Regions from separate parts of the Pseudomonas sp. ADAK7 genome, predicted to be linked through region 2. Evidence: predicted binding sites of a transcription regulator. Region 2 holds the regulator's gene; each other region holds the start of a gene.
The links. The regulator sigma-54, encoded in region 2, starts transcription at its own class of promoters, with help from an activator protein. The targets are predictions, from matches to a motif close to ANTGGCATNNANNTTGCTNT.
Positions count from the first base shown of each region.

Region 1 (7,243 bases), 730 kb from region 2:
ACGCAGAGCGTGGGAACGATCAGTGCGAAGTGAGGTTACTTGCAGACTTCAGCGATGGCTTCGGCCAGCAGCGCCAAACGCGTCGCATCAATTCCCGCCACGTTGGCCCGGCCGGAGTTGACCATGTACACGCTGTGATGATCGCGCAGTTGTTTCACCTGCTCGGCCGTCAACCCGGTGTAGGAGAACATCCCACGTTGCACGCCAATGTGCGCAAAGCGTTCGCGCAAGCCATGGGGTTCCAGGGCTTCCACCAGACCGCTGCGCAGTTGCGCGATGCGCAAACGCATGGCTTCCACTTCGTCGGCCCAGAGGCTTTTCAGCTCTGGATCGCCAAGGATGGTTGCCACCACAGCCGCGCCGTGATCCGGCGGGGTCGACCACAGGTTACGGGCGATGTTGGCCAGTTGGCTGCGGATATCGATTAATTTGTCCGCGGTCTTCGCGCAGACAATCAGCGCACCAGTGCGGTCGCGGTACAGGCCGAAGTTCTTCGAGCAGGAGCTGGTGATCAGCACTTCGGGCAACGCATCAACGAACAACCGGGTGGACCAGGCGTCCTGTTCCAGGCCATCGCCGAAACCTTGGTAGGCGAAGTCGATCAGCGGCAACAGCTCGCGGCGACGGACCACGTCCAGCACCCGACGCCAATCGTCATGGGACAGGTCGAAACCGGTCGGGTTATGGCAGCAGGCGTGCAGCAGCACTACATCGCCCTTCGGCGCTTCGTTGAGCACCGCAAGCATCGCTTCGACATCGAGACGGTTGTCGCTGCCCACGTACGGGTAGTGACTGACCTTGACCCCGGCCGTGGCGAAAATCGTTTCGTGGATCGGCCAGGTCGGGTTGCTCAACCAGACGCCACGGCCCGGCAGCATTTGCGCGATGAAGTCCGCGCTCAAGCGCAGCGCGCCGGTGCCGCCCGGGGTCTGGGTGACGCCGGCCCGTTGCTCGGCAATCAGCGCCGAATCGGCGCCGAGCACCAGCTCGTTCATCACTTTGCCGAAGGCTGGATCGCCATGCCCACCGATGTAGGTCTTGGTGGTCTGGCGATCCACCAGACGCGCCTCGGCGAGTTTCACCGCTTGAGGAATCGACGTCAGGCCCTGGGCGTCTTTGTAGACACCCACGCCCAAGTCGAATTTGCGCGGGTTGGGGTCCTGCGCATAGGCCTCCATCAGGCCGAGAATCGGGTCGCCGGGTACTCGGCCGATGGCGTCGAAATGCATTATTTGCGGCCCTCGGCATCCTTGGCGACGTCGTCAGTGCGCGCGGCCATGATGAAGTCGTTGCGGTGCAGGCCCTTGATCGAGTGGCTCCACCAGGTCACGGTGACTTTGCCCCACTCGGTCAACAAGCCCGGGTGGTGACCTTCGGCCTCGGAGATTTCACCGACAGCGTTGGTGAAGGCCAAGGCGTGCTTGAAATTCTTGAACAGGAAAACTTTTTCCAGCTGCATCACGCTGTCGCGAACTTCGATGTTCCAGTCAGGGATCTGTTTGATCAGTACCGGCAACTCTTCGTCGCTGACCTGAGGGGCGCCGGCTTGGCAGGCTTCGCAGTGGGCTTGGTTCAAAGTGGACATGGTCTGTTTCCCGATTCGATTCTTGTTAGACGTTACTATTTTTCAGCGCTGACCGCGACTGCCGGCATGTTCAGGCGGCTTTTGGCTTGGGCGGAAATTTCGGTGCGTGCAAGCCCAGCTGCATGCCTTGCTTGACCATGCCCATGATGTCTTCGTGGGCCAGGTCGAACAGGCGCTTGAGGTTGGGCAGCACAAAGTACAGCGGCTGCAAGATGTCGATGCGATACGGCGTGCGCATGCATTCCAGCGGATCGAAGGCCTGATGTTCCGGCTCGTCCGACATGCAATAAACAGTTTCTTTGGGCGAGGACAGGATGCCGCCGCCATAGATGCGCTGGCCCTGCGGGGTGTCGACCATGCCGAATTCGATGGTCATCCAGTACAGGCGCGCCAGGTACACGCGTTCTTCCTTGGAAGCCTGTAGGCCGAGTTTGCCGTAGGTGTGGGTAAATTCAGCAAACCAGGGGTTGGTCAGCAGCGGGCAGTGGCCAAAGATCTCGTGGAAAATGTCCGGCTCTTGCAGGTAATCCAGCTCTTCGCGGGTACGAATAAACGTCGCTACCGGAAACTGCTTGTTGGCGAGCAACTCGAAGAACGTCTGGAAGGGAATCAGCGCCGGAACCCGGGCAACCTGCCAGCCGGTGGTTTCACCAAGGACTTTGTTGATCTCTCCGAGTTGCGGAATGCGGTCGTGGGGCAGACCGAGTTTTTCGATACCGTCCAGGTATTCCTGGCACGCACGCCCTTCGATCACTTTCAGTTGGCGAGTGATCAGCGTGTTCCACACCGCGTGTTCTTCGGCGGGGTAGTCGATAAAACCTTGCGCATCGGGCTCGCGGGCCACGTATTGCGTCTGCTTCATGCTGCTCTCCTGCTAGGGGAATTCGTTCTTGTTATGTCCAAGCTATGGACCTAGGAATACCCCAAGGCGTGCGGTGATGCAGCAGAGGGTTTGGGTCGCGCGTAGGAAAAATCGCGGCTTTTCGTAAAGTTTTCGTTACGGATTGGCGACTGTGGCGCAGGTATTGAGTTTTCCGGGTTTGAAAAGCGCTCCGGCTGTCACATAATCTTGACGACTAACTGAGCACTCCCGCAGAAATTTTCCGGCGGCGAGCCTCGATCACCCTGTCCAGGCTCTTTATATGCGTATCAAAGTCCACTGCCAGAACCGCATCGGCATCCTGCGCGACATCCTTAACCTGCTGGTGGAATACGGGATCAACGTCGCGCGCGGCGAGGTCGGCGGTGAGCATGGCAACGCGATCTACCTGCACTGCCCGAACCTGATCAACATCCAGTTCCAGGCACTGCGTCCGAAATTCGAGGCGATTGCCGGGGTATTTGGCGTCAAGCGGGTAGGGCTGATGCCCAGCGAGCGTCGGCACATGGAGCTGAACGCGTTGCTCGGTGCCCTGGAGTTCCCGGTGTTGTCGATCGACATGGGTGGCTCCATTGTTGCGGCCAACCGTGCGGCGGCGCAGTTGCTCGGGGTGCGGGTGGACGAGGTGCCGGGGATTCCCTTGTCCCGTTACGCCGAGGATTTCGACTTGCCGGAACTGGTGCGCGCCAACAAATCGCGGATCAACGGTTTACGGGTGAAGGTCAAGGGCGACGTGTTTCTCGCCGACATCGCCCCGCTGCAATCGGAGCATGACGACAGCGAAGCCATGGCCGGCGCCGTGTTGACGTTGCACCGGGCGGATCGGGTCGGTGAGCGCATCTATAACGTGCGCAAGCAAGAGTTGCGCGGTTTCGACAGCATTTTCCAGAGCTCGAAAGTCATGGCAGCGGTGGTGCGCGAAGCGCGGCGCATGGCACCGCTGGATGCGCCGCTCTTGATAGAAGGCGAAACCGGCACCGGCAAAGAGTTGCTGGCGCGGGCCTGTCACCTGGCCAGTCCTCGCGGCCAGTCGCCGCTGATGGCGCTCAACTGCGCCGGCCTCCCAGAGTCCATGGCCGAGACCGAGCTGTTCGGCTACGGCCCTGGCGCCTTTGAGGGCGCTCGAGCCGAAGGCAAGCTCGGGCTGCTGGAGCTGACGGCGGGCGGTACACTGTTTCTCGATGGCGTCGGCGAAATGAGCCCGCGCTTGCAGGTGAAATTGCTGCGCTTTTTGCAGGACGGTTGCTTCCGTCGTGTCGGCAGTGATGAAGAAGTCTATCTGGATGTGCGAGTGATCTGCGCCACGCAAGTGGACCTGTCCGAATTGTGCGCGCGCGGCGAGTTTCGCCAGGATTTGTATCACCGCTTGAACGTGCTGTCGTTGCACATCCCGCCGCTGCGCGAATGCCTCGACGGGTTGACGCCGCTGGTGGAGCACTTCCTTGACCAGGCCAGTCGGCAAATCGGTTGCCCCTTGCCGAAACTGGCACCGGCGGCCATGGAGCGGCTCAGTCATTACCATTGGCCGGGCAATGTCCGGCAGTTGGAAAACGTGTTGTTCCAGGCGGTTTCCCTGTGCGAGGGCGGGACGGTCAAGGTCGAGCATATTCGCCTGCCGGATTACGGCGTGCGTCAGCCGCTTGGCGATTTCTCGCTGGAAGGCGGGCTGGATGCGATTGTCGGGCGCTTTGAAAAAGCGGTACTGGAGCGGCTGTATTCCGAGCATCCGAGCAGCCGGCAGTTGGGTAAGCGGTTGGGGGTTTCGCACACGACCATTGCCAATAAGCTCCGCGAATATGACGTCGGCAAAGAGTCAGGCACATGATCGTTCCCACGCTCTGCGTGGGAATGCAGCCCGGGACGCAGAGCGTCCCCAAAGCGGACGCAGAGCGTCCATTGAGGCATTCCCACGCAGAACGTGGGAACGATCAGTCCGAGGTTTGCCGCGAAGCGGCATAACACCGCCGGTTTTTCGACTTCGACACAATCCCCTCATCCCCTCCAAACCCCTCAAGTCCTTTGTTTGCCGGGCCCGGCGCCGTCAGAAAAAAGTTGGTCTGCAAATTGCTTAAGGCTCAGCAGTACAGCAGTGGGCGGCAAACGTCCGGCATGCAGAGGAAAGAGTGTGGACAAGTACCTTTATGTGGCAATGACCGGCGCCAGCCAGAATGCACTGGCGCAGAAGGCTCATGCGAACAACCTGGCGAACATCTCCACCAATGGTTTTCAAAAGGACCTGGAGCAGGCCCGTTCGATGCCGGTGTTTGGTGACAGCTTTCCGGCGCGTGCCTACGCCATGACCGAGCGCCCGGCCACCGACTTCTCGCCAGGTTCGATGGTGGAAACCGGTCGTGACCTCGACGTCGCCGTGACCGGCAATGGCTGGATCGCCGTGCAGACGCCTGATGGCGGCGAAAGCTACGTGCGCACCGGCAGCCTGAACATTGACGCCCTGGGCGTGCTGCGCGCCGGCAACGGTATGCCGGTGATGGGCAATGGCGGGCCGATTGCCGTGCCGCCCGAGCAGCAAGTCGAAGTGGGCGAGGACGGCACCATCAGCATCCGAGCCATGGGCGAAGGCCCGCGGGTGATGGCCGAAGTCGACCGCATCAAGCTGGTCAACCCTGACCTGAAGAACATGACCAAAGGCCTGGATGGTTCGATCCACACCAAGGACGGTAAGCCGGCGCAAGCCGATGCGGGCGTCAAGCTGGTGTCCGGGTTCCTTGAGTCGAGCAACGTCAATGCCGTGGAAGAAATGACCTCGGTGCTGGCTTTGTCGAAGCAGTTCGAGCTGCACATCAAGATGATGAACACCGCCAAAGACGATGACCAGGCCATGGCTCGGGTCTTGCAGATCAGCTAATTATCAGAACGTCGCGCCGTAAAACAGGCGCACGAGGAGAATCGAATGCTTCCGGCTCTATGGGTTGCCAAAACAGGTCTGTCCGCCCAAGACACTAACCTGACGACCATTTCCAACAACCTGGCCAACGTGTCGACCACGGGTTTCAAACGTGACCGCGCCGAGTTCCAGGACTTGCTGTACCAGATCAAACGCCAGCCAGGCGCCCAGTCGACCCAGGACAGCGAACTGCCGTCGGGCCTGCAAGTGGGTACCGGTGTGCGCATCGTCGGCACCCAGAAAAACTTCACCGCCGGCAGCCTGCAGACCACCGAAAACCCGCTGGACCTGGCGGTCGACGGTCGCGGTTTCTTCCAGATCCTGCAACCGGATGGCACGACTTCCTACACCCGTGACGGCACCTTCCACCTCGACTCCAACGGTCAGGTCGTGAACGCCAGCGGCTTCGCCCTGGAGCCGGCGATTGTCATTCCGAACAACGCCCAGACCTTCACGGTCGGTCGCGACGGCACCGTGTCCATCACCATTGCCGGCAACGCTGCCTCGCAAGTGATCGGCAACCTGCAAACCGCCGACTTCATCAACCCGGCCGGCCTGCAAGCGGTGGGTAACAACCTGTTCCTGGAAACCGCTGCCAGCGGCGCGCCGCAAGTCGGTACGCCAGGCCTGAACGGCTTCGGTACCACGCTGCAGAACACCCTGGAAACGTCCAACGTCAGCACCGTTGAAGAGATGGTCAACATGATCACCACTCAGCGCGCCTACGAGATGAACTCCAAGGTGATCTCCACCGCCGACCAGATGCTCTCGTTCGTAACGCAGAATCTGTAATCAAGTCTATGTGGCGGCCTGAAGCCGCCTGCAACACCGTGAGGTAGGGTCATGAATCGCTTTGTATCTGTTCTGGCACTGAGTGGGGTCGTCGGGCTCGCGGGCTGCGTTTCCCCGCCGCCCAAGCCCAATGACCCTTACTACGCCCCGGTGTTGCCGCGCACGCCGCTGCCGGCTGCGGCCAACAATGGCTCGATCTACCAGGCCGGTTTCGAACAGAACCTGTACAGCGACCGCAAGGCATTCCGGGTCGGCGACATCATCACCATCACCCTGAACGAGCGGACCCAGGCCAGCAAAGGCGCCAACTCGCAGATCGACAAGACCAGCAAGACCGGTATCGGCCTGTCGTCGTTGTTTGGCGGCGGCTTGAGCACCAATAACCCGGTGGGCAGCGGTGACCTGAGCCTGGACGTCGGCTACAGCGGCGACCGTGCCACCAACGGCGCGAGCAAGTCCGGCCAGAGCAACAGCCTGACCGGTTCGATCACCGTGACCGTCGCCGACGTCTTGCCCAACGGCATCATCGCCGTGCGTGGCGAGAAGTGGATGACCCTCAACTCTGGCGATGAACTGGTACGGATTGCCGGCCTGGTGCGCGCCGATGACATTGCAACCGATAACACCGTGTCGTCGACCCGCGTCGCCGATGCACGTATCACCTATTCGGGCACCGGTGCGTTTGCCGATGCGAGTCAGCCAGGCTGGTTCGACCGTTTCTTCCTCAGCCCGCTGTTCCCTTTCTAGGTGGCTACGTTGAACTTCAAACACCTGATGGTGGCCGCTCTGATGCTGTCCGCAGCCTTCACCGCTCAAGCCGAGCGGTTGAAGGACATCGCCAGCATTTCCGGCGTGCGGACCAACCAATTGATCGGTTACGGGCTGGTGGTCGGGCTTAACGGTACCGGTGACCAGACGACCCAGACCCCGTTCACCCTGCAGACCTTCAACAACATGCTCTCGCAGTTCGGCATCAAGGTGCCGCCGGGTTCGGGCAACGTGCAGTTGAAGAACGTTGCGGCGGTGTCGATCAGTGCGGATCTGCCGGCGTTTGCCAAACCGGGTCAACAGGTTGACATCA
Region 1 is NZ_CP052861.1:2,653,038-2,660,280, reverse strand. It holds gene HKK53_RS12440 (amino acid aminotransferase) at 36-1,229, opposite strand; gene HKK53_RS12435 (4a-hydroxytetrahydrobiopterin dehydratase) at 1,229-1,585, opposite strand; gene phhA (phenylalanine 4-monooxygenase) at 1,656-2,447, opposite strand; gene HKK53_RS12425 (sigma-54-dependent transcriptional regulator) at 2,728-4,290, shown strand; gene HKK53_RS12420 (flagellar basal body rod protein FlgF) at 4,591-5,331, shown strand; gene flgG (flagellar basal-body rod protein FlgG) at 5,377-6,162, shown strand; gene flgH (flagellar basal body L-ring protein FlgH) at 6,214-6,909, shown strand; gene HKK53_RS12405 (flagellar basal body P-ring protein FlgI) at 6,937-7,243, shown strand, end outside.
Region 1: HKK53_RS12420 (flagellar basal body rod protein FlgF) is a predicted target of sigma-54. The motif match lies at 4,517-4,536, and genes of this name have one in related genera.

Region 2 (7,243 bases):
GAAAAACTGGTGGCCAGCGTCCAGCAACTCCCGGAAAAACTGCGCGCCGCGGTGATCAATCAGGGCGGCGGTCACGCCAACCATTCGCTGTTCTGGGAGGTCATGGCGCCTAACGCGGGCGGCAAGCCTGATGGCACGCTGGCCAAGGCTATCGATGAACAACTGGGCGGTCTCGACAGCTTCAAGGAAGCCTTTACCAAAGCCGCGCTGACTCGCTTCGGCAGTGGCTGGGCGTGGTTGAGCGTGACGCCGCAAAAGACCCTGATCGTGGAAAGCAGCGGCAACCAGGACAGCCCGTTGATGAACGGCAACACGCCGATCCTTGGCCTCGACGTCTGGGAACACGCCTATTACCTGCGTTATCAGAACCGTCGCCCGGAATACATCAACGCGTTCTACAACGTGATCAATTGGCCCGAAGTCGCGGCGCGCTATCAGGCTGCGCTGGTTTAAGTCTTCTATAAAAACAATCCAAGGCTGACTATGGGCACTGAAACACTGGCGATCGGTAGCGGACGAATGTTTCGTTACGCGTTGGGATCGCTGTTACTGCTGGCGGGTATGACGTTGTTGGTCGCCCAGGGATTGGCGTGGCTGGACCTTGAGCCGAAGTTGCTGCGCGCCCTGCAAGGTGGCGCGATTTGCGCCTTGGGCACCGCGCTCGGGGCAGTGCCGGTCCTGGTGATTCGGCGCATGCCCCAGGCGCTCAGCGATACCCTGCTGGGTTTCGGTGCCGGTGTGATGCTTGCAGCGACGGCGTTTTCGCTGATCGTCCCGGGCATCTCTGCGGCCGAAAGCCTGGGGCTGACGCCTTGGGCGGCCAGCGGTTTGATCAGTTTCGGCATCATGCTCGGCGCGTTCGGGTTGTTCCTGGTGGATCGCAAGGTCTCCGGGGCCAGCCCGGAAATGCTCGTCGGCACCTTGGAACGCCCGGTGATTCCGCCGCGGATCTGGTTGTTCGTGTTCGCCATCATTGCCCACAACATTCCCGAAGGCATGGCGGTCGGCGTTTCGGCCGGCGGCGGCATGCCCGACGCCGATAGCCTGGCCATGGGCATCGCCTTGCAGGATGTGCCCGAGGGACTGGTGATTGCGTTGGTGTTGGCCGGGGCAGGGATGTCGCGGGTCAAGGCGTTCCTGATCGGCGCGGCATCGGGGCTGGTGGAGCCGGTCTTCGCGCTGTTGTGTGCGTGGCTGGTGAGCCTGGCGGAATTGCTGCTGCCGTTGGGACTGGCGCTGGCGGCCGGGGCGATGCTGCTGGTGGTGACCCATGAAGTCATCCCGGAGTCGCGGCGCAATGGTCACGACAAGCTGGCCAGCCTGGGATTGTTGATGGGGTTTTGTTTGATGATGGTGATGGATACAGCGTTGGCCTAGCAGGGACGTACGGCCTTGTAGCAGCTGGCGAAGCCAGCGTTCGGCTGCAAAGCAGTCGTAAAATCAGATACTGCGGTCCTTCAGGCAAACCTTGTATGCCGGATTTACGACTGCTTCGCAGCCGAACGCAGGCTTCGCCAGCTGCTACACGGGGCTGTGGTTATCCGCCTTCGCCGAAGTAGTCGTTGATCAGCGCCACCAATGCCTGGAGCGCCTCTTCAGCCTGTTCGCCTTCAGTGCTCAGGTGGATCATGGTGCCCTTGCCAGCCGCCAACATCATCATGGCCATGATGCTTTTACCGTCGACTGTGGATTCCGGCGTGCGCCCGACCCGGATCGAACAGTCCTTGAACTCACCAGCAACACCGACGAATTTTGCAGAAGCACGGGCATGCAGGCCCAGTTTGTTGATGATTTCAATTTCCAGAGCAGGCATCGCGTTGTGAATCCTTTAGCTGAGGTCGCGGTGGCGGACCTGGACGTTCTTCAGGGATTGTTGCAGGGCCTGGCCCAGACGTTCGGTCAGGTAGACGGAGCGGTGATGCCCGCCGGTACAGCCAATGGCAATGGTGACGTAGGCGCGGTTACTGGCAGCAAAACGCGGCAGCCACTTGAACAGGTAATTGTAAATATCCTGGAACATCTCTTCGACATCCGGCTGTGCGGCCAGGTAATCGGCCACCGGTTGATCGAGCCCGGACTGTGCCCGCAGCTCCGGCTTCCAGTAGGGATTGGGCAGGCAGCGCACGTCGAACACCACATCGGCATCCACCGGCATGCCACGCTTGAACCCGAACGACTCCACCAGGAACGCAGTGCCGGGTTCCGGCTGGTTCAACAGGCGCAGCTTGAGGGTGTCACGCAGCTGGTACAGGTTCAGGTTGGTGGTATTGATCTTGAGGTCGGCGAGGTCCGCAATCGGCCCCAGCAGCTGGGTTTCGTCGTCGATCGCCTCGGCCAGTGAACGGTTGGCGTTGCTCAGCGGGTGGCGGCGACGGGTTTCCGAGAAACGCTTGAGCAGGGTTTCCTCATCGGCATCCAGATAGAGCACGTCGCACTGGATATGCCGGCTACGCACTTCTTCAAGCAGTTCGGGAAAGCGCGACAGGTGGCTGGGCAGGTTGCGGGCGTCGATAGACACCGCGACCAGCGGCTGTGCCAGCTCGGTATGAATCAGGGCGCGCTCGGCCAGCTCCGGCAACAGGCCGGCGGGCAGGTTATCGATGCAGTAGTAGCCATTGTCCTCAAGGACATTGAGCGCGGTACTTTTACCTGAGCCGGAGCGGCCACTGACGATGATCAAGCGCATGATTAATGACCGTTTTGCTCGCTCAGGACAACCTGATACAAGGCTTCGTTGCTCGGGGCACTGCGCAGTTTCTCGCGTACTTCCTTGCGGTCAAGCATGCTGGCGATCTGGCGCAGCAACTCCAGGTGCGCATCGGTGGCGGCTTCCGGGACCAGCAGTACAAACAGCAGGTCCACCGGGGCGCCGTCGATGGCGTCGAAATCGATAGGTGCGTCAAGGTGCATCAGGGCGCTGATAGGCGAAATACAGCCCTTCAAGCGACAGTGAGGGATAGCGATGCCGTTGCCAAAACCGGTGGAACCGAGTTTTTCACGGGCAACCAGACTCTCGAAGACATCCTGCATGGCCAGATCCGGCACTTCGCGGTGGATTAGGTTGGCAATTTGCTCGAGGGCTTTCTTTTTACTGCCGCCCGGCACGTTCACGAGGGAACGGCCGGGGGTCAGGATGTTTTCAAGTCGGATCATGAGTGGGGAGTGTTAACGACCGGTTGCGCCCTGGAGGAGGCTCTGGGTCTTTTCCTTATGCTTTTTGAGTTGTTTATCCAGCTTGTCGGTCAATGCGTCGATCGCCGCATACATATCGGTATGTTCCGCGTTGGCGACCACTTCATTGCCGGGAATATGCAGGGTGGCTTCGATTTTCTGCTTCAGCTTCTCGACCGTCATCGTCACCTGTACGTTGGTGATCTTGTCGAAATGCCGCTCTAATCGTTCGAGTTTTTCGCCGATGTAGGCGCGCAGGGGTTCGGTCACTTCCAGTTGGTGTCCACTGATGTTGACTTGCATACAGCTTCTCCTTCGTTGCCAGTGCATAAAGCGGCAGGCAGAAATGCCTGCCACTGGAACGCTGTGCCGTGGCTTACATCAACCGCTTGCGTTCGCTCGAAGGCGCGATCCCCAGGGATTCGCGGTACTTGGCGACGGTGCGGCGAGCCACCTGAATGCCTTGTGCCTCCAGTAAACCAGCGATCTTGCTGTCACTCAACGGCTTTTTCTGATTTTCCGCGGCAACCAGTTTTTTGATGATCGCGCGGATCGCTGTGGACGAGCATTCGCCGCCTTCGGAGGTGCTGACATGGCTGGAGAAAAAGTATTTCAGCTCATATATGCCCCGTGGGGTATGCATGAACTTTTGGGTAGTCACCCTTGAAATCGTCGACTCGTGCATGCCAACCGCTTCGGCGATGTCATGCAGGACCAGCGGTTTCATGGCTTCGTCGCCGTACTCCAGGAAGCCGCGCTGGTGCTCGACGATCTGGGTAGCGACTTTCATCAGGGTTTCGTTACGGCTTTGCAGGCTTTTGATGAACCAGCGAGCTTCCTGCAACTGATTGCGCATGAAGGTGTTATCGGCGCTGGTGTCGGCGCGGCGCACGAAACCGGCGTACTGGGCATTGACCCGCAGGCGTGGCACCGACTCCTGGTTCAACTCCACCAGCCAGCGCTCGTTGTCCTTGCGCACGATCACGTCGGGCACGACATACTCGGCTTCGCTGGACTCGATTTGCGAGCCGGGACGCGGGTTCAGGCTCTGGACCAGTTCGATGACCTGGCGCAGTTCATCTTCCTTGAGTTTCATGCGACGCATCAGCTGGCTGTAGTCGCGGCTGCCGAGCAGGTCGATGTAATCGCTGACCAGGCGCTTGGCCTCGGCCAGCCAAGGGGTCTTGGCGGACAGTTGGCGCAATTGCAGCAACAGGCATTCGCCCAGGTTGCGCGCGCCAATTCCGGCCGGTTCGAATTGCTGGATGCGGTGCAGGACGGCTTCGATTTCGTCCAGTTCGATGTCCAGTTCCGGATCGAAGGCTTCGAGGATTTCCTCGAGGGTTTCGTCCAGGTAGCCCTGATTGTTGATGCAATCGATCAGCGTCACGGCGATCAGACGATCGGTGTCGGACATCGGCGCCAGGTTCAGTTGCCAGAGCAGGTGGCTTTGCAGGCTTTCGCCGACCGATGTGCGAGTGGTGAAATCCCACTCGTCGTCATCGTTGCTCGGCAGGCTGCTGGCGCTGGTCTGGTAGACGTCTTCCCAGGCGGTGTCGACGGGCAGTTCGTTGGGGATTCGCTCGTTCCAGTCGCCTTCCTCAAGGTTGTCCACCGTCGGGGCGGTTTCCTGGTAGGAGGGTTCTGAAACATCGGCGTTGGGTTGCTGTTCGGCTTTGTCGGCCAAGGGATCGGCGTTATCGAAGTCGTCGCCTTCTTCCTGGCGTTCGAGCATCGGATTGGACTCCAGGGCCTCCTGGATTTCCTGTTGCAGGTCCAGGGTCGACAATTGGAGCAGGCGGATGGCCTGTTGCAGCTGAGGTGTCATCGTCAGCTGCTGGCCCATTCTCAAGACTAGCGATGGTTTCATGGCAGGGGCTTAACACCTTATTCGCCGGCGCGCATGCGCCATCCACTACAGGGCGCCGGAGCGCCAAACTTAAGCAAATTATATGCCCGAAACCGCAGCGTTTGCCTAGAGCGCTGTAACAATAAAAAAGCTTTATCGAAACCGGCGCTCGGGCAATCAGCCAGACACCTCAATGCTTAAAGGCGGAACTCGTGACCCAGATACACTTCCTTGACCAGTTCGTTGGCCAGGATGGTGGCGGAGTCACCTTCGGCGATCAGTTGGCCATCGTTAACGATGTAGGCTGTTTCGCAGATATCCAGGGTTTCACGGACGTTGTGGTCGGTGATCAACACGCCAATGCCCTTGGCCTTGAGGTGGTGGATAATCTGCTTGATGTCGCCCACCGAAATCGGGTCCACGCCGGCGAAAGGTTCGTCGAGCAGGATGAATTTCGGGTTGGTGGCCAGTGCGCGAGCGATTTCCACCCGGCGGCGTTCGCCACCGGACAGGCTCATGCCCAGGTTGTCGCGGATATGGCTGATGTGGAATTCCTGCAGCAGGCTTTCCAGTTCCTTGCGACGACCGGCCTTGTCGAGTTCCTTGCGGGTCTCGAGGATAGCCATGATGTTGTCGGCAACCGACAGTTTGCGGAAGATCGACGCTTCTTGCGGAAGATAGCCAATACCGGCCTTCGCACGACCGTGCATGGGCTGGTGGCTGACGTCCAGGTCGTCGATCAGCACGCGTCCCTGATCGGCCTGCACCAGGCCGACGATCATGTAGAAGCATGTGGTCTTGCCGGCGCCGTTCGGGCCCAGCAGGCCGACGATCTGACCGCTGTCGATGGACAGGCTGACGTCACGCACGACCTGGCGGCTCTTGTAGCTCTTGGCCAGATGCTGAGCTTTCAGGGTTGCCATTAATTGGCCTTTTTCTGGTCGGATTTCGGCTTCGGCTGGATCACCATGTCGATGCGCGGACGCGCCTCGGTGACCTTGCTACCCGTGGCACGGCCGGCGCTCGCCAGTTTCTTGACCGTGTCGTAGACGATTTTCTCGCCCTGGGTGGTGTTGTTGTCCTTGTCGACGACTTTGGCCTTATCGATCAGTACAACGCGGTTTTGCGCGGCATGGTACTGGATGGTCACGCCCCAGCCCTGAACAGGCTTGGTGTCACCAGCGGTCTGCAGTTGCTCGAAGTAGGCAAGGTTGCCCACCGAGGTCACCACGTCGATGTCGCCAGCCGGGGTGCGGGTGATGGTCACGGTGTTGCCGGTGACCTTCATCGAACCTTGCGTAATGATCACGTCACCTTTATAGGTGGCAACGCCATTCTTGTCGTCCAGTTGGGCATCGTCGGCCTGAATGCGGATAGGCTGCTCTTGATCGTTCGGCAGAGCCCAGGCGCTCACGCTTCCCAGTGCTGCGCCCAGACTGAGCAAAATAGGGAGAGTTTTAACGAGCCTCATACTGTCCTCTTACGTTCGATAGCAGGTGTATCCTGCTTTCTTTCAAATACGCTTTCATTCCGTTGCCAGTCGACACACCGCCAGCGCCGTCGATTCTAACGGGTTGATCGGTCTGCGCATATTGCTGCTGCGGGAACACTGTCATACGGGTGCTGGTAACGATCAAATTGCGGTTCTTTTCATCGGTGCGTGCAATACGGACCGAATCGATCAGTTCGACCTGGGTGCCGTCCGCGTTCACTTCACCGCGCAAGCTGGTGACGTGCCACGGGAAGTCGGTGCCGCGGTACATGTTCAGGTCGGGGTTGGTCAGCAACGACACGTCGGTCGCCTTGAGGTGCTCGACCTTGTCGGACGTCAAGTCATACTGCAGGCCGCCGTCGGGTAAATACTGAACGCTGTGGGCGTTGAGTGCGTAATAGTCGATCGCGCTTTCGTCGACTTTTGCCACTGGCTTGTCGAGGAAGCGTTCCGGGCTGATGTTCCAGTAGCCGACCGCCGCGAATATCGCCGCGATGCAACCGAACAGCAGGAATCTGCGAAACTTTTTGCTCAGAATAAACATAAATGGCTCACAAGTACGCGGCGTTGGCCGCATCTAGGCGGCCCTGGGCGCGCAGGATCAGTTCGCAGAATTCGCGGGCGGCACCTTCGCCGCCACGGGCCAGGGTGACACCGTGGGCGTGTTCGCGCACGAAGCTGGCGGCATTGGCCACCGCCATGCCCAGGCCGACGCGGCGAATCACCGGCAG
Region 2 is NZ_CP052861.1:3,381,915-3,389,157, reverse strand. It holds gene HKK53_RS15855 (superoxide dismutase) at 1-453, shown strand, start outside; gene HKK53_RS15850 (ZIP family metal transporter) at 484-1,377, shown strand; gene HKK53_RS15845 (HPr family phosphocarrier protein) at 1,538-1,813, opposite strand; gene rapZ (RNase adapter RapZ) at 1,829-2,686, opposite strand; gene ptsN (PTS IIA-like nitrogen regulatory protein PtsN) at 2,689-3,153, opposite strand; gene hpf (ribosome hibernation-promoting factor, HPF/YfiA family) at 3,166-3,474, opposite strand; gene HKK53_RS15825 (RNA polymerase factor sigma-54) at 3,548-5,041, opposite strand; gene lptB (LPS export ABC transporter ATP-binding protein) at 5,218-5,943, opposite strand; gene lptA (lipopolysaccharide transport periplasmic protein LptA) at 5,943-6,491, opposite strand; gene lptC (LPS export ABC transporter periplasmic protein LptC) at 6,478-7,050, opposite strand; gene HKK53_RS15805 (KdsC family phosphatase) at 7,064-7,243, opposite strand, start outside.

Region 3 (7,243 bases), 2.9 Mb from region 2:
GGCTGGTGTAATGGATTCGGTAAACCAGCGCACGCAACTGGTAGGGCAGAATCGCCTGGAGCTGTTGTTGTTTCGTCTCGACGGTCAGCAGCTTTACGGCATCAACGTATTCAAGGTTCGTGAGGTGCTGCAATGCCCCAAGCTGACCTTGATGCCCAAGTCCAGTCCCGTCGTGTGCGGTGTGGCAAATATTCGTGGGGCGACCATTCCGATTCTGGACCTGGCAATGGCCACCGGTTCCGGTCGGTTGCTCGATCAAAGCAATCCCTTCGTGATCATCACGGAGTACAACACCAAGACCCAGGGTTTCCTGGTTCGGTCGGTAGAGCGCATCGTCAACATGAACTGGGAGGAGATTCATCCGCCACCGAAGGGCACTGGACGCGATCATTACCTCACGGCTGTGACTCGGGTCGACAATCAGTTAGTCGAAATCATCGACGTCGAGAAGATCCTCGCGGAAGTGGCGCCGACGCCGGAAGCGATTTCGGTCGGTGTGGTCGATGTCGAAACCCAGCACAAGGCGTTGTCCTTGCGGGTGTTGACGGTCGATGACTCGTCGGTGGCGCGCAAGCAGGTCTCGCGTTGCCTGCAAACGGTCGGCGTCGAAGTGGTGGCGTTGAACGACGGTCGGCAGGCGCTGGATTACCTGCGCAAGCTGGTCGACGAAGGCAAGAAGCCGGAAGAAGAGTTCCTGATGATGATTTCCGACATCGAGATGCCGGAGATGGACGGGTACACCCTGACGGCCGAGATCCGCAGCGACCCGCGCATGCAAAAGCTTCATATCATCCTGCATACTTCGTTGTCGGGTGTATTCAATCAGGCGATGGTCAAGAAAGTCGGTGCCGATGACTTCCTTGCCAAATTCCGTCCTGATGACCTGGCATCCCGGGTAGTCGACCGGATCAAAGCAGCAGATATCAGCTAGGGGCCTTTTGCCCCTGGCGGTCAACACGATTTAAGAGGCGGTATCTTTGTCTACAGGTAATTTGGATTTCGAACAGTTCCGGGTCTTCCTGGAGAAAGCCTGTGGCATTTTGCTCGGTGAAAACAAGCAGTACCTGGTTTCGAGCCGTCTCAACAAACTGATGGAACAGCAGGGCATCAAGTCCCTGGGTGAGCTGGTCCAGCGCATCCAGACCCAGCCGCGCAGTGGTTTGCGCGAGATGGTGGTGGATGCCATGACGACTAACGAAACCCTGTGGTTTCGTGACACCTATCCGTTTGAAGTCTTGAAGAACAAGGTGCTGCCCGAAGCCATCAAGGCGGCGCCCGGTCAACGCCTGCGCATCTGGTCGGCGGCCTGCTCGTCGGGCCAGGAACCGTATTCGCTGTCGATGTCGATCGACGAGTTCGAGCGGACCAACATGGGCCAGCTGAAGATGGGGGTGCAGATCGTTGCCACCGACTTGTCCGGCACCATGCTGACCAACTGCAAGACCGGCGAGTACGACAGCCTGGCGATCGGTCGCGGTCTGTCGCCCGAGCGCCTTCAGCGTTTCTTCGACCCGAAAGGGCCGGGCCGTTGGGCGATCAAGGCGCCGATCAAGAGCCGGGTGGAGTTTCGCTCGTTCAACCTGCTGGACAGCTACGCAGCGTTGGGCAAGTTCGACATCGTGTTCTGCCGCAACGTGCTGATCTACTTCTCCGCCGAGGTGAAGAAGGACATCCTGTTGCGCATTCACAGCACGTTGAAGCCGGGCGGTTATTTGTTCCTTGGTGCTTCCGAGGCGCTGAACGGTTTGCCGGATCACTACCAGATGGTCCAGTGCAGCCCGGGGATCATCTACCAGGCCAAGTGATTGGCCGGCGGTGTAAAGAAAACCCTCGCTCTCAACGTAATGCCAGTCAGCCGCGCTGACTGGCATTTTTTTGTTTTGGGGCACAAGCCACGCTCATGGCGGCAGCCGGGATTATTTCAGGTCGCTGTAGGTCAGTGCGTAGGCCGACAGCGGCGGATGGGCGTCTTTCCATTCCCTGGCAAACGCCTTGCCGGCTTCGATTTGTTCGGGTGTGGATCGGCTGGTCAGCGTGGCCAGCAGGTTGGCGGCTTCACGATGCCTGAAATATTCCCGAGTGTTGTTGACCACCAGCCATAGCAGGCCCAAGCCCTTGGTGAAGTCAAAACGGAAGTTGAAACGGTCGAGACCCTCTTCGGTATCGAAGTAGTGCATCAGCGCGTAGCTATAGGTGAGCACGGCGTTGAGATCGTTGTGTTCCAGCCGTTTCAACAACCAATACTGCTGATACGGGATGTTCCGGTACATGGGCTTGAGATTGCTCAACCAGGTCATCGCCGGAGGGAAGCCGGCCCGGGCGGACTTTCTCAGCATGATGTCACGCAGGCTGTCCCACTTCGAATCGGCGGGCCTGAGGGACTCGTCGTTTTCGTAGAGCAGGGTCTGGATGTAGATCGCCTCCCCATTGCCTGCCACGTTAGCCTTTTTCAGCCAGACGATATCCTCGGTCAGTTCATACATTTGCAGCATGGCGTCGCTGTCGCCAATCTCGGCGCGCTCGCGGGCCAGTTTCGAGGCTTTCTCCAGAGAGCCGGCATCGCCCAGGCGCATCAACGAATAGACGTGATCCTGCGCGCCGGCCAGTTCGTACCACTTTTTAGCCGTGCCGCTGGTGTTGCCCTCGCGGCGTCGAAAAATTTCGCCCAGGGCATATTGTGATTCGGCATCACCGGCCGTGGCCGCGACCGTCAGGTCGCTTTCAGCGTCCAGGTATTCGCGCAGACGGTACCGCTCCAGTCCCCGTGTTTTGGCAGCCCGTTGCGGATCGGTCAGCGGCGACACCAGCGAGTGGATTGACGTGATCAACGTGTGTAGCGAAGTAAACACATCGGTGTGGATATGCATGTTCAGTACCTGTGTGGGTGGAAATGGCGTTACCCACACAGGCTATCGGGGGGGCCGTGGCCAGAAGCGGTACATATTTATGGAAGGCCTGCCGATTTTGCGGCCAGTACCTGAGGCGTACCTCCCGGGGACAAGCGGCAGAAAAGCGGCAGGCGGCGGAAACCCGTTGCCGCTTTTCTGGCATTGCCGCCTTGCCGATGCCCGCAAAGCCCCGGTTTATGGGGTTTTTTGAATTGGCACGCCACTTGCTATGTTCATGTTACGAAAAATCAGGTCACCCGAAGGTTTCCCGACATGAGCATCAGCTTCGATAAAGCGCTCGGTATCCACGAACAAGCCCTGGGCTTCCGCGCCCAGCGTGCCGAAGTCCTGGCCAACAACATCGCCAACGCCGACACCCCGAACTACAAGGCTCGGGATCTGGACTTCTCCAAAGTGCTTGCCGCGCAGAACGAGAAAACCAAGAGCGGTTCTTTCGCCTTGAACATGACCAACAGCCGTCATATCGAAGCCGAAGGCCTGGGCAATGGCGACGAGTCGCTGCTGTATCGCACGCCGATGCAGCCGTCGATCGACCAGAACACCGTGGACGCGCAACTGGAACAGTCGAACTATGCGGAAAACGCCGTCGGCTTCCAGGCCAGCTTCACCCTGCTCAACAGCAAATTCAAAGGGCTGGTTTCAGCCCTGCGCGGAGAGTAAATCATGTCCCTCGCCAGTGTTTTCAACATCGCCGGTAGCGGCATGAGTGCCCAGACCACTCGCCTGAACACCGTTGCCTCGAACATCGCCAACGCCGAAACCGTCTCGTCGAGCATCGACCAGACCTATCGCGCCCGTCACCCGGTATTCGCCACCATGTTCCAGGACGGCCAGGCCGGCGGCAGCGATTCGCTGTTCCAGAACCAGGACGCCGCCGGTCAAGGCGTGCAAGTGCTGGGCGTGGTCGAGGACCAGAGCAACCTGGAAGCGCGCTACGAGCCGAGCCATCCGGCCGCCGATGCCAAGGGCTACGTCTACTACCCGAACGTCAACGTGGTTGAAGAAATGGCCGACATGATTTCCGCGAGCCGTTCGTTCCAGACCAACGCCGAAATGATGAACACCGCCAAAACCATGATGCAAAAGGTCCTGACCCTCGGTCAGTGATAAGGGGCGATTCAGATGAGTGTTTCCGATACCACCAGCACCATCAGCATGAAAGACATCCTGGCGAACTCGTCGGTGAAGTCCAGCAGTTCCTCCGGTGACGGCATTGCCTCTGCGACCAACAGCGCGACCGGCAGCCAGAAGCTGGGCAAGGATGCATTCCTGCAGTTGCTGGTGACCCAGCTCAAAAACCAGAACCCGCTTGATCCGCAGGACAACAGCGCGTTCGTGGCGCAGTTGGCGCAGTTCAGCAGCCTGGAAGGCATCACCACGCTTAACGACACGGTCAGCTCGATTGCCGGCAACTACAGCTCGTCGCAAGCCTTGCAGGCTTCGTCCCTGGTCGGGCGTTCCGTGATCGTGCAGACCAACTCTGTGAAGGTCGATGATCCGACCAAACCGGTGACCGGTTCGGTGAACCTGACTTCGTCGATCGCCAGCGGCACCGTGACCATTACTGACAAAGACGGCAAAGCAATCAGGACCATTGACCTGGGCTCCCGGGCGGCAGGCAGCGCCAGCTTCACGTGGGATGGCAAGGATTCGAGCGGCGCTGTCGTTCCTGTCGGCACTTACACCGTCAAGGCCAGCGCGCCGGTCGACGGCAAGGCGACGGATCTGGCGGTGTACCTGCCGGCCACGGTCAACAGCGTGACCCTCAGCCAGACGGGCGGCGAGCTGATGCTCAACCTCGCAGGCCTGGGCTCGGTCGCCCTGTCCAAAGTTCAAACCATTGGTATATAGAGCCGACTAACCGGCACAAAGGAGTGGAATATGTCTTTCAATATCGGCCTTAGCGGTCTCTATGCAGCCAACAAACAACTGGACGTGACCGGCAACAACATCGCCAACGTCGCGACCACCGGTTTCAAATCGTCCCGTGCAGAATTCGAAGACGTTTACTCGGCTACCAAGCTGGGTTCCGGCAGCAAAACCATCGGTAATGGTGTGCGCCTGGCCAACGTTTCACAGCAGTTCACCCAGGGCGACGTCAATAACACCGGCAACGTGCTGGACATGGGCATCAACGGTTCCGGCTTCTTCGTGCTGAGCGATAATGGTTCGATGTCCTATACCCGTGCCGGTACGTTCAAGGTCGACAAGGACGGTTACGTCACCAATAGCGATGGTTCTGCGCGTCTGCAGGGTTATGGCGTGGATGCCAATGGCAAGGTCCTCAATGGCGTTTTGACTGACCTGCGCATCGATACTTCGAACCTGGCGCCGAAAACCACCAGCACAGTTTCGTCGACGATCAACCTGAACTCTTCAGATCCCATCGTCAACCAGACGACCAATCCGTTTGACCCGTCCAAGGACGGGTCCTTCTCCAAGCAGTTCAGTACGCCGATTTACGATGCCCAGGGTAACCAGCACATCATGGATCAGTACATGGTCAAGACGGGTGACAACACCTGGAAGACCTACACCCTGATCGAAGGTCGCAACCCGGATGGCAGCGACCCTACCAATGCTGCTACTCCTCCTGTCGCTTCGACCATGAACTTCGACAGCTCCGGCAACCTGACTTCGGTGACCACACCGGTAATTCCAGCGACCGTTCCGCCATCCGTGACAACCAGCCCTGACCTGAAAGTCACAGGCTGGGTTCCGGGTACCGTGACCAATGGCACGTGGAAAGCCAACGGCGCGGCCGCCGGCATCGTTACGGTCTCCATGGACAAAACCACGCAGTACAACGCTGACACCGCGCGTTCGATTCCGTCGCAGAACGGCTACGCCACTGGCCAGATCACCAACCTGACCATCGACGCCAGCGGTGTCATGCTGGCCAACTTCAGCAACAGCCAGACCAAGCCCATCGGCCAGATCTCGCTCGCCAGCTTCACCAACGAACAAGGCTTGCAGCCGGTAGGCGGCACCAGTTGGAAAGAAACCTATTCGTCGGGTATCCCGGGCTACGATGCGCCGAACACCGGTACCTTGGGCGAGATCCACTCCAACTCCCTGGAAGAGTCCAACGTCAACCTGACCAATGAACTGGTCGACTTGATCAAAGGCCAGAGCAACTACCAGGCGAACGCCAAGACCATCTCCACCCAGAGCACTATCATGCAGACCATCATTCAGATGACCTGATGCTGGATAGCGCGGCATAAAGAACCCCTCGCAAGAGGGGTTTTTTTATGCCCGGGGTTTGTGGCCGGGCTGTGATTTGTGTTGGCAGTGATGGCCTCTTCGCGGGCAAGCCTCGCTCCTACAGGTTTTGTGTCGATCACGTGACGACGTAGAACCTGTAGGAGCGAGGCTTGCCCGCGAAGGCATCAGCGAGACCACCACATTCCTACGGCCAAAAGAAAACCCCCGACAATCCAGAGGACTGATCGGGGGTTTCAGGTCAGCGCCTTGCGGCGCCTACCGGCTCAGCTTATTGGCAAGCTTCGCAATCCGGCTCGTCGATGGCGCAAGCCTTCGGCACTGGAGCTGGACCGGCCGGAGCGGCCAGGACCGAATCGTCACCGTGGTTGCCGCCGCTGGAAACAGCGTTCAGCTTGCCGGTGTTGATGGTCGACTTCTCGGTGCTGGTCGCAGCCAGGGCACGGAGGTAGTAAGTGGTTTTCAGGCCACGGTACCAGGCCATGCGGTAGGTCACGTCCAGCTTCTTGCCCGAAGCGCCGGCGATGTACAGGTTCAGCGACTGCGCCTGGTCGATCCACTTCTGACGACGGCTGGCGGCGTCAACGATCCACTTGGTGTCCACTTCGAAGGCAGTCGCGTAGAGCTCTTTGAGTTCTTGCGGGATGCGTTCGATCTGCTGCACCGAACCGTCGTAGTACTTCAGGTCGTTGATCATGACCGAGTCCCACAGACCGCGAGCCTTCAGGTCGCGAACCAGGTACGGGTTGATCACGGTGAATTCGCCCGACAGGTTCGATTTCACGTAGAGGTTCTGGTAGGTCGGTTCGATCGACTGCGAGACGCCAGTGATGTTGGCGATGGTCGCGGTCGGTGCGATGGCCATGATGTTGGAGTTACGAATGCCTTTTTGCACACGGGCACGAACCGGTGCCCAGTCCAGGGATTCGTTCAGGTCAACGTCGATGTACTTCTGGCCACGTTGCTCGATCAGGATCTGTTGCGAATCCAGCGGCAGGATGCCTTTGGACCACAGCGAACCCTGGAACGTCTCGTAGGCGCCGCGCTCGTCGGCCAGGTCGCAGGAAGCCTGGATCGCGTAGTAGCTGACCGCTTCCATGGATTTGTCG
Region 3 is NZ_CP052861.1:6,239,521-6,246,763, forward strand. It holds gene HKK53_RS28680 (chemotaxis protein CheV) at 1-931, shown strand, start outside; gene cheR (protein-glutamate O-methyltransferase CheR) at 978-1,805, shown strand; gene HKK53_RS28690 (tetratricopeptide repeat protein) at 1,917-2,867, opposite strand; gene flgB (flagellar basal body rod protein FlgB) at 3,162-3,569, shown strand; gene flgC (flagellar basal body rod protein FlgC) at 3,573-4,016, shown strand; gene flgD (flagellar hook assembly protein FlgD) at 4,032-4,760, shown strand; gene flgE (flagellar hook protein FlgE) at 4,791-6,116, shown strand; gene HKK53_RS28715 (ribonucleoside-diphosphate reductase subunit alpha) at 6,406-7,243, opposite strand, start outside.
Region 3: flgB (flagellar basal body rod protein FlgB) is a predicted target of sigma-54. The motif match lies at 3,100-3,119, and genes of this name have one in related genera.

Region 4 (7,243 bases), 1.1 Mb from region 2:
CGGACTGGATCGCCTGGCGCATCACGCCGGGGTCATGTTCGTCGGTAAACATTACGATGGGCCGGGGCTGATCGCGGGTGACCAGTACCACTTGTTCCATCACGTCGCGGCTCGGTGACTCGGTATCGATCAGGATCACGTCCGGGCGCACCGTTTCGACGCGTGCGGGCAGGTCGATGGTCAGGCCGGATTCGTCGATCACCTCGAATCCGGCTTCGGTCAGGGCGGCTTTCAGTCGTCCGACTTTCTTGGCCGTGTCGTTGATCAGCAGGATACGCAACATATTCGCAGGCTCCTGTCAGCGGCTGGCGAGAAGGGGCGAGCTGTCGCTCATGGCGTGGAGTTTGAAGCTTCGGGCGTAGCCGGCCGGGTCCGAGCCGTCCCAGACCTTGCCGTCGATTAACTGATTGCTGCGCATCTCTTGGCCCCAAGCCGCAACGCCCACTGCCGTCGCGGCTTCGCGGTATAAGTCTAGTTGCTGGACCTGACGGGCTACGCCGAGGTAATCCGGATCTTCGCGCAGCAAACCCCAGCGACGGAATTGGGTCATGAACCACATGCCGTCGGACAGGTACGGCAGATTGACCTCGCCGCCACCGTGCAAGCGCAGGGCATGCGGGTCTTGCCAGCGATGGCCCAGACCGTCGGCGTAATCCCCCAACAGGCGCGGTTCGATGCAGTCCAGCGGTGTATCGAGATATTCGGGCGCGCTCAGCAACTGCGCGGTACTGCGGCGATTCTCGGTGCTTTCTTCAATGAAGCGGCTGGCCTCGAGGATTGCCATCACCAGCGCCCGGGCGGTGTTGGGGTATTGCTCGACAAAGGCGCGGGTGCAGCCGAGGACTTTTTCCGGGTGGTCGGGCCAGATGGTCTGGCTGGTCGCCATCGTAAAACCTAGATTCTGTTTTACCGCACTGGCGGACCACGGCTCGCCGACGCAAAAACCGTCGATCCGCCCGGCTTGCAGGTGCGCGACCATTTGCGGCGGTGGCACCACCACGCTGTCGACATCCTGCAACGGATGAATGCCCTGACTTGCGAGCCAGTAATACAGCCACATGGCATGGGTGCCGGTCGGGAACGTCTGGGCGAAGGTCAGTTTTGGGCGAGTTTGGTGCACGTGCCGGTGCAGTGCTTCAGGACCGGTCACGCCCAGCGCTTGCAAGCCGTGGGACAGGTTGATGCTCTGGCCGTTCTGGTTCAGGCCCATGAGCACCGCCATGTCCGTGGGCGCGATACCGCCGATGCCCAGGTGTACGGCGTAGATCAGGCCATAGAGACTGTGGGCGGCGTCGAGTTCGCCGCTGACCAGTTTGTCTCGCAGGTTGGCCCAGGACGACTGGCGCTTGAGATTGAGCGTCAGGCCATAAGGTTGGGCAAAGCCCTGGGTGGCGGCGACCACCACCGAGGCGCAGTCGCTCAGGGCCATGAAGCCGACATTGATCGCGGACTTTTCCGGGGCATCGCTGCCGTTGACCCAGGCCAGCGGGCCGACTGTGGTTTCGTTCATCGCTAAACACCTTGCAAAAAAAAGCGTCGCCCCAGGCCCCCGCGTGAGCAGAACCGGGTGACGACGCCATTGTCCGTCGACTCATCCCGTCGTTGGCATGAGTGCTGATACCTTTGCCGGTGCAAGGCATATGCCATCGAGCGTTGATTTGCGTGTGCGCCTCGCTTGCGACCCCGATGCCCGGCTATAATCGCCGCCTCATTTCGCCGCCATTCGAGTCAAACCCGCCCATGTACACCCTGGCCCGTCAGCTGTTGTTCAAACTTTCCCCGGAAACCTCCCACGATCTGTCCCTGGACCTGATCGGCGCGGGCGGGCGTTTGGGCCTCAACGGCTTGCTGTGCAAGGCCCCGGCGAAAATGCCGGTGAAGGTCATGGGCCTGGAGTTCCCGAACCCGGTGGGTCTGGCGGCCGGTCTGGACAAGAATGGCGCGGCCATCGATGGTTTTGCCCAGTTGGGTTTCGGTTTCGTCGAAATCGGCACCATCACTCCGCGTCCTCAGCCAGGCAACCCAAAACCACGGATTTTCCGCCTGCCGGAAGCCGAGGCGATCATCAATCGCATGGGTTTCAACAACCTCGGCGTCGATCACCTGCTGGCTCGTGTCGCGGCCGCCAAGTACAAAGGCGTGCTGGGCATCAACATCGGCAAGAACTTCGACACGCCGGTTGAACGGGCGGTGGATGACTACCTGATCTGCCTGGACAAGGTTTACGCCCACGCCAGTTACGTGACGGTCAACGTCAGTTCGCCGAACACCCCGGGCCTGCGCAGTCTGCAGTTCGGTGATTCGCTCAAGCAATTGCTCGCCGACCTGGCCCAACGCCGGGCCGAACTGGCGTTGCGCCACGGCAAACATGTGCCGCTGGCGATCAAGATCGCCCCGGACATGACCGACGAAGAAACCGCGCAGGTGGCCCAAGCGCTGATCGACACCGGGATGGACGCGGTGATCGCCACCAACACCACCCTGAGTCGGGTCGGCGTTGAAGGCCTGGAACATGGTGACGAGGCGGGCGGTCTGTCCGGTGCGCCGGTTCGCGACAAGAGCACCAACACCGTGAAGGTGTTGGCGGCAGAATTGGCGGGCCGTTTGCCGATCATCGCCGTGGGTGGCATCACCGAAGGCAAGCACGCGGCTGAGAAAATCGCTGCGGGTGCGAGCCTGGTGCAGCTGTATTCGGGCTTCATCTACAAAGGCCCGGCGCTGATCCGTGAATCGGTCGATGCCATCGCAGCCTTGCGCTGATCGTGTAGCAGCTGCCGAGCCTGCGAGGCTGCGTTCGGCGGCGAAGCCGTCGTAATCCCGGCATGCGCGGTGTAACTCAAAGACCATGGTGTCTGAATTCACGACTGCTTCGCAGCCGAACGCAGGCTTCGCCAGCTGCTACAAGGATTCGCGTTGTTTTGGGCATAAAAAAGGGCACCTCTAGGGTGCCCCTGGGCCGGAGCCCGCCGTCCGGATGGGACGTGCGTGGTTAAGGTGTTACGTAATCAGGTTGTTGTGTTGCAGTGTCAGGCCCTTTGTTAGCCAACGGCGTGAAGTTCGTTGAGTCTATGGATTCCCGCAGTGCCGGTCATACCGTCCCAGTTGTCGCCGCGTCCTTCGCGCCAGCCGTTAATCCAGGCTTGGCGTACCGACGGTAGAGTAAATGGGCAAAGCTCACGGGATTTGCCACCAACGCCATATTGATATCCGCGCAAAAATGCTCTTTCCAACGGATCACGCTTAAGTCTTCTCATAGGGTGTTGCCCTCACTTGTTGACTGTATTTATCGCGTCGACCTCAATCGAGGTCTGGCAGAAAATTCCTGCCGTTGGCGGCTCGCTGCCGGCGTCGCGAGCCAAGGTGTTGACGCCGTTGCGACGTCAACCTGTGTTGAGTTCTAACCAATAGGTCACATCGAGGGAATGATCGTTTTGTCATAAGAACGTAACCATAAAGATGCTATGGCCATAAGTAACGTGATGTTTGTCCCGTATTTATTGGTCAGACCCCGGTATGATCAGCCCCGCGCTGTATGACGGGGCTAATCCTTTAGTGAGAATGACCCACGTTTGCGCTGGGGTACTATTCGACGAAGGGTCGCTTTATGACATTTTGTTGCCTCAACTTTTTTATCTGCCCTGACATCTAAGCTCTTTTAACCCGAGCAGTCAGGGTGGGACGGCACACCTTCGTGCCACGCGGGCGCTCTTTTAGAAAAGCGCCTGATTGAAAACCGGACCGGCAATGCGTTGTCGGTTCACTCAGCCAAAGGCTCTGAAATTCCAATGTCCGATCAATTCGAAATCTTCCTCACTTGCCCCAAAGGCCTTGAAGGCCTGCTCATCGAGGAAGCCGTCGGGCTTGGCCTTGAAGAAGCGCGTGAGCACACCTCGGCCGTGCGCGGCATGGCTACCATGGAAACCGCTTATCGCCTGTGCCTGTGGTCGCGTCTGGCGAACCGGGTGCTGCTGGTGCTCAAGCGGTTCCCGATGAAGGACGCCGAAGACCTGTACCACGGCGTGCTCGACATCGAGTGGCAAGACCACATGCTTAACGACGGCACCCTGGCCGTCGAGTTCAGCGGTCACGGCTCGGGCATCGACAACACTCACTTTGGCGCCTTGAAGGTCAAGGACGCCATCGTCGACAAACTGCGCACCCCGCAGGGCGACCGTCCGTCCATCGACAAGCTCAACCCGGACCTGCGCATTCACCTGCGCCTGGACCGTGGCGAAGCGATCCTCTCCCTCGACCTGTCCGGCCACAGCCTGCACCAGCGCGGCTATCGCTTGCAGCAGGGCGCGGCGCCGCTGAAGGAAAACCTCGCGGCGGCGATCCTGATCCGTTCCGGCTGGCCACGCATTGCGGCCGAAGGCGGTGCGCTGGCTGACCCGATGTGCGGTGTCGGCACGTTCCTGGTAGAAGCCGCCATGATCGCTGCCGATATGGCACCGAACCTGCGTCGTGAGCAGTGGGGTTTCACTGCCTGGCTCGGCCACGTCCCGGCCTTGTGGAAAAAACTTCACGAAGAAGCCACCGAACGTTGCGCCGCCGGCCTGGCCAAGCCACCGCTGTGGATTCGCGGCTATGAAGCCGATCCACGCCTGATTCAACCGGGCCGCAATAACGTTGAACGTGCCGGCCTGAGCGAGTGGATCAAGATCTATCAGGGCGAAGTCGGCACCTTTGAGCCGCGTCCGGACCAGAACCAGAAAGGCCTGGTCATCTGCAACCCGCCGTACGGCGAACGTCTGGGCGACGAGGCGAGCTTGCTCTATCTCTACCAGAACCTCGGTGAACGTCTGCGCCAGGCCTGCCTGAACTGGGAAGCCGCCGTATTCACTGGCGCCCCGGACCTGGGCAAGCGCATGGGCATCCGCAGCCACAAACAGTATTCGTTCTGGAACGGCGCGTTGCCGTGCAAGCTGCTGCTGATCAAGGTCACCCCGGATCAGTTCGTCACTGGCGAGCGCCGCACCCCGGAGCAGCGTCAGGTCGAGCGCGAGCAGGCTGAAGTCGAAGTCGCTGACAACGACGTCGCACCGGGCAAGTACGAGAAGTACAACAAGAACGGCAACCCGATCAAACCGGCTCCAGTGGTGATCGAGCAACCGCGCTTGAGCGAAGGCGGGCAGATGTTTGCCAACCGTCTGCAAAAGAACCTCAAGGCCCTGGGCAAGTGGGTCAAGCGTGAAGGCATCGACTGCTATCGCGTGTATGACGCCGACATGCCGGAATACTCGATGGCCATCGACCTGTACCAGGATTGGGTCCACGTCCAGGAATACGCCGCGCCGAAATCCATCGACCCGGAAAAAGCCTCGGCCCGGATGTTCGATGCCCTGGCGGCCATTCCGCAGGCGTTGAACATCGACAAGAGCCGCGTGGTGGTTAAACGTCGCGAACGTCAGAGCGGCACCAAGCAGTACGAACGCCAGGCTGCGCAGGGCAAGTTCGTCGAGGTCAACGAAGGCGGCGTGAAGCTGCTGGTGAACCTCACGGATTACCTCGACACCGGTCTGTTTCTCGATCACCGGCCAATGCGCATGCGTATCCAGAAAGAGGCGGCCGGCAAGCGTTTCCTCAATCTGTACAGCTACACCGCGACCGCCAGTGTCCACGCGGCCAAGGGCGGCGCGCGCAGCACCACCAGCGTCGACCTGTCGAAAACTTATCTGGACTGGGCGCGTCGCAACCTGTCGCTGAACGGTTTCTCGGACAAGAACCGCCTGGAGCAGGGCGATGTGATGGCTTGGCTCGATGCCTGCCGTGACGAGTTCGACCTGATCTTTATCGATCCGCCGACCTTCTCCAACTCCAAGCGCATGGAAGGTATCTTCGACGTGCAGCGTGACCAGGTGCAATTGATCGACCTGGCGATGGCACGCCTGGCGCCGGGCGGGGTGTTGTACTTCTCCAACAACTTCCGCAAGTTCGTGCTGGAGGAGAACCTCACCACCCGTTACGCGGTCGAGGAAATCACCGACAAGACCATTGATCCGGACTTTGCCCGCAACGGCAAGATCCACCGTGCCTGGAAAATCACGGCCCGCTGACACTTGATCTGATTGGATCCACAGAGCCTTGATTTTTAAAGGCTCTTGGATACTTTCAGCGCTGGTCAAATTAGTGGCTAATAGCTATAACTCAAGCACGGCCAATGGGCTTTTCCGGCACCTGGCGTTTTGAGTTGCGTTTATGTCGTTGCACGCCGTGCGCCCCAAGATCCTGGGTTTTATCAGCGAAGATGTCTCGGCCTGGCTGGTCGCGATATTGGTATTGCTCGCTGGCGGGATCCTCACGGGATTGCTGGCGTGGGGCACGCTGAATCTGTTTCACCATCAATTGCGGCAACGCTTCCAACTGCTGGCCAGTGAGCGTTACAGCCGTATCGAAGAACGTTTCGAAGATCAGGAACAGCGCCTCGACGGCCTGCGCCGGTTCTTTGCCAATTCCGAGTCGGTGTCCCGCGCCGAATTCGACGGTTACACCCAACCTTTATTGCATCGCACCCAGGCGTACTCGTTTGCGAAACGGGTGTACGGCGACGAGCGGCCGGCGTTCGAGCAAGAAGTGCGCAGCCAAGGGGTGAGCGACTTTTCCATCCGAGAACTCAACGCTGCCGGTGAATTGCAACTGGCGGCGGAGCGCGATGAATACGTGGTGGTGCTGTACAGCCAGACGCAAAGTCGACTCGGCTCGCCGCTGGGCTACGACTTGCTCGCCCAGCCGTTGCGCCGTGCCACCCTGGAACGGGCGGACGCGCGCGGTGGCATGGCGGTTTCGCAACCGATGCACCTGGTGAATGTCGAACCGGCCTATGCCCGCGGTGTGTTGCTGGTAGCGCCGGTGGTTCGACGTGAAGGCCTGCAAGCACCGACGACCAAGTCGTTCGGTTACGTCATGGCCGTGATCAGCATGCGCCAGTTGCTCGCCGACGGGTTGCCGGAGGCCGGACGCGATTATCTGACGGTGCGCATCCTCGATCTCTCCACCAACGATCAACACGAAGTGCTGTACGAATCGGCGAAGCCACCGGCGGCCAGTGAGCTGTCCGCGAGTCGCTTGCTGCGCCTGGCCGACCACGACTATCAAGTGGACATCCAGCCCAGCGAAGCCTTTGTGCAGGCCAACCACTCTTCGGCGAGCAGCCTGGTGGTGCTCGGCGGCTTGCTCAGTCTGTTGCTCAGTGCCTTGCTCTACGTGCTGGTCAGCCAGCGGCAACGGGCGCTGAAATTGGTCG
Region 4 is NZ_CP052861.1:2,310,290-2,317,532, reverse strand. It holds gene HKK53_RS10730 (ANTAR domain-containing response regulator) at 1-283, opposite strand, end outside; gene HKK53_RS10725 (CmpA/NrtA family ABC transporter substrate-binding protein) at 299-1,510, opposite strand; gene HKK53_RS10720 (quinone-dependent dihydroorotate dehydrogenase) at 1,741-2,760, shown strand; gene rmf (ribosome modulation factor) at 3,039-3,254, opposite strand; gene rlmKL (bifunctional 23S rRNA (guanine(2069)-N(7))-methyltransferase RlmK/23S rRNA (guanine(2445)-N(2))-methyltransferase RlmL) at 3,786-6,056, shown strand; gene HKK53_RS10705 (sensor domain-containing diguanylate cyclase) at 6,199-7,243, shown strand, end outside.
Region 4: HKK53_RS10725 (CmpA/NrtA family ABC transporter substrate-binding protein) is a predicted target of sigma-54. The motif match lies at 1,629-1,648, and genes of this name have one in related genera.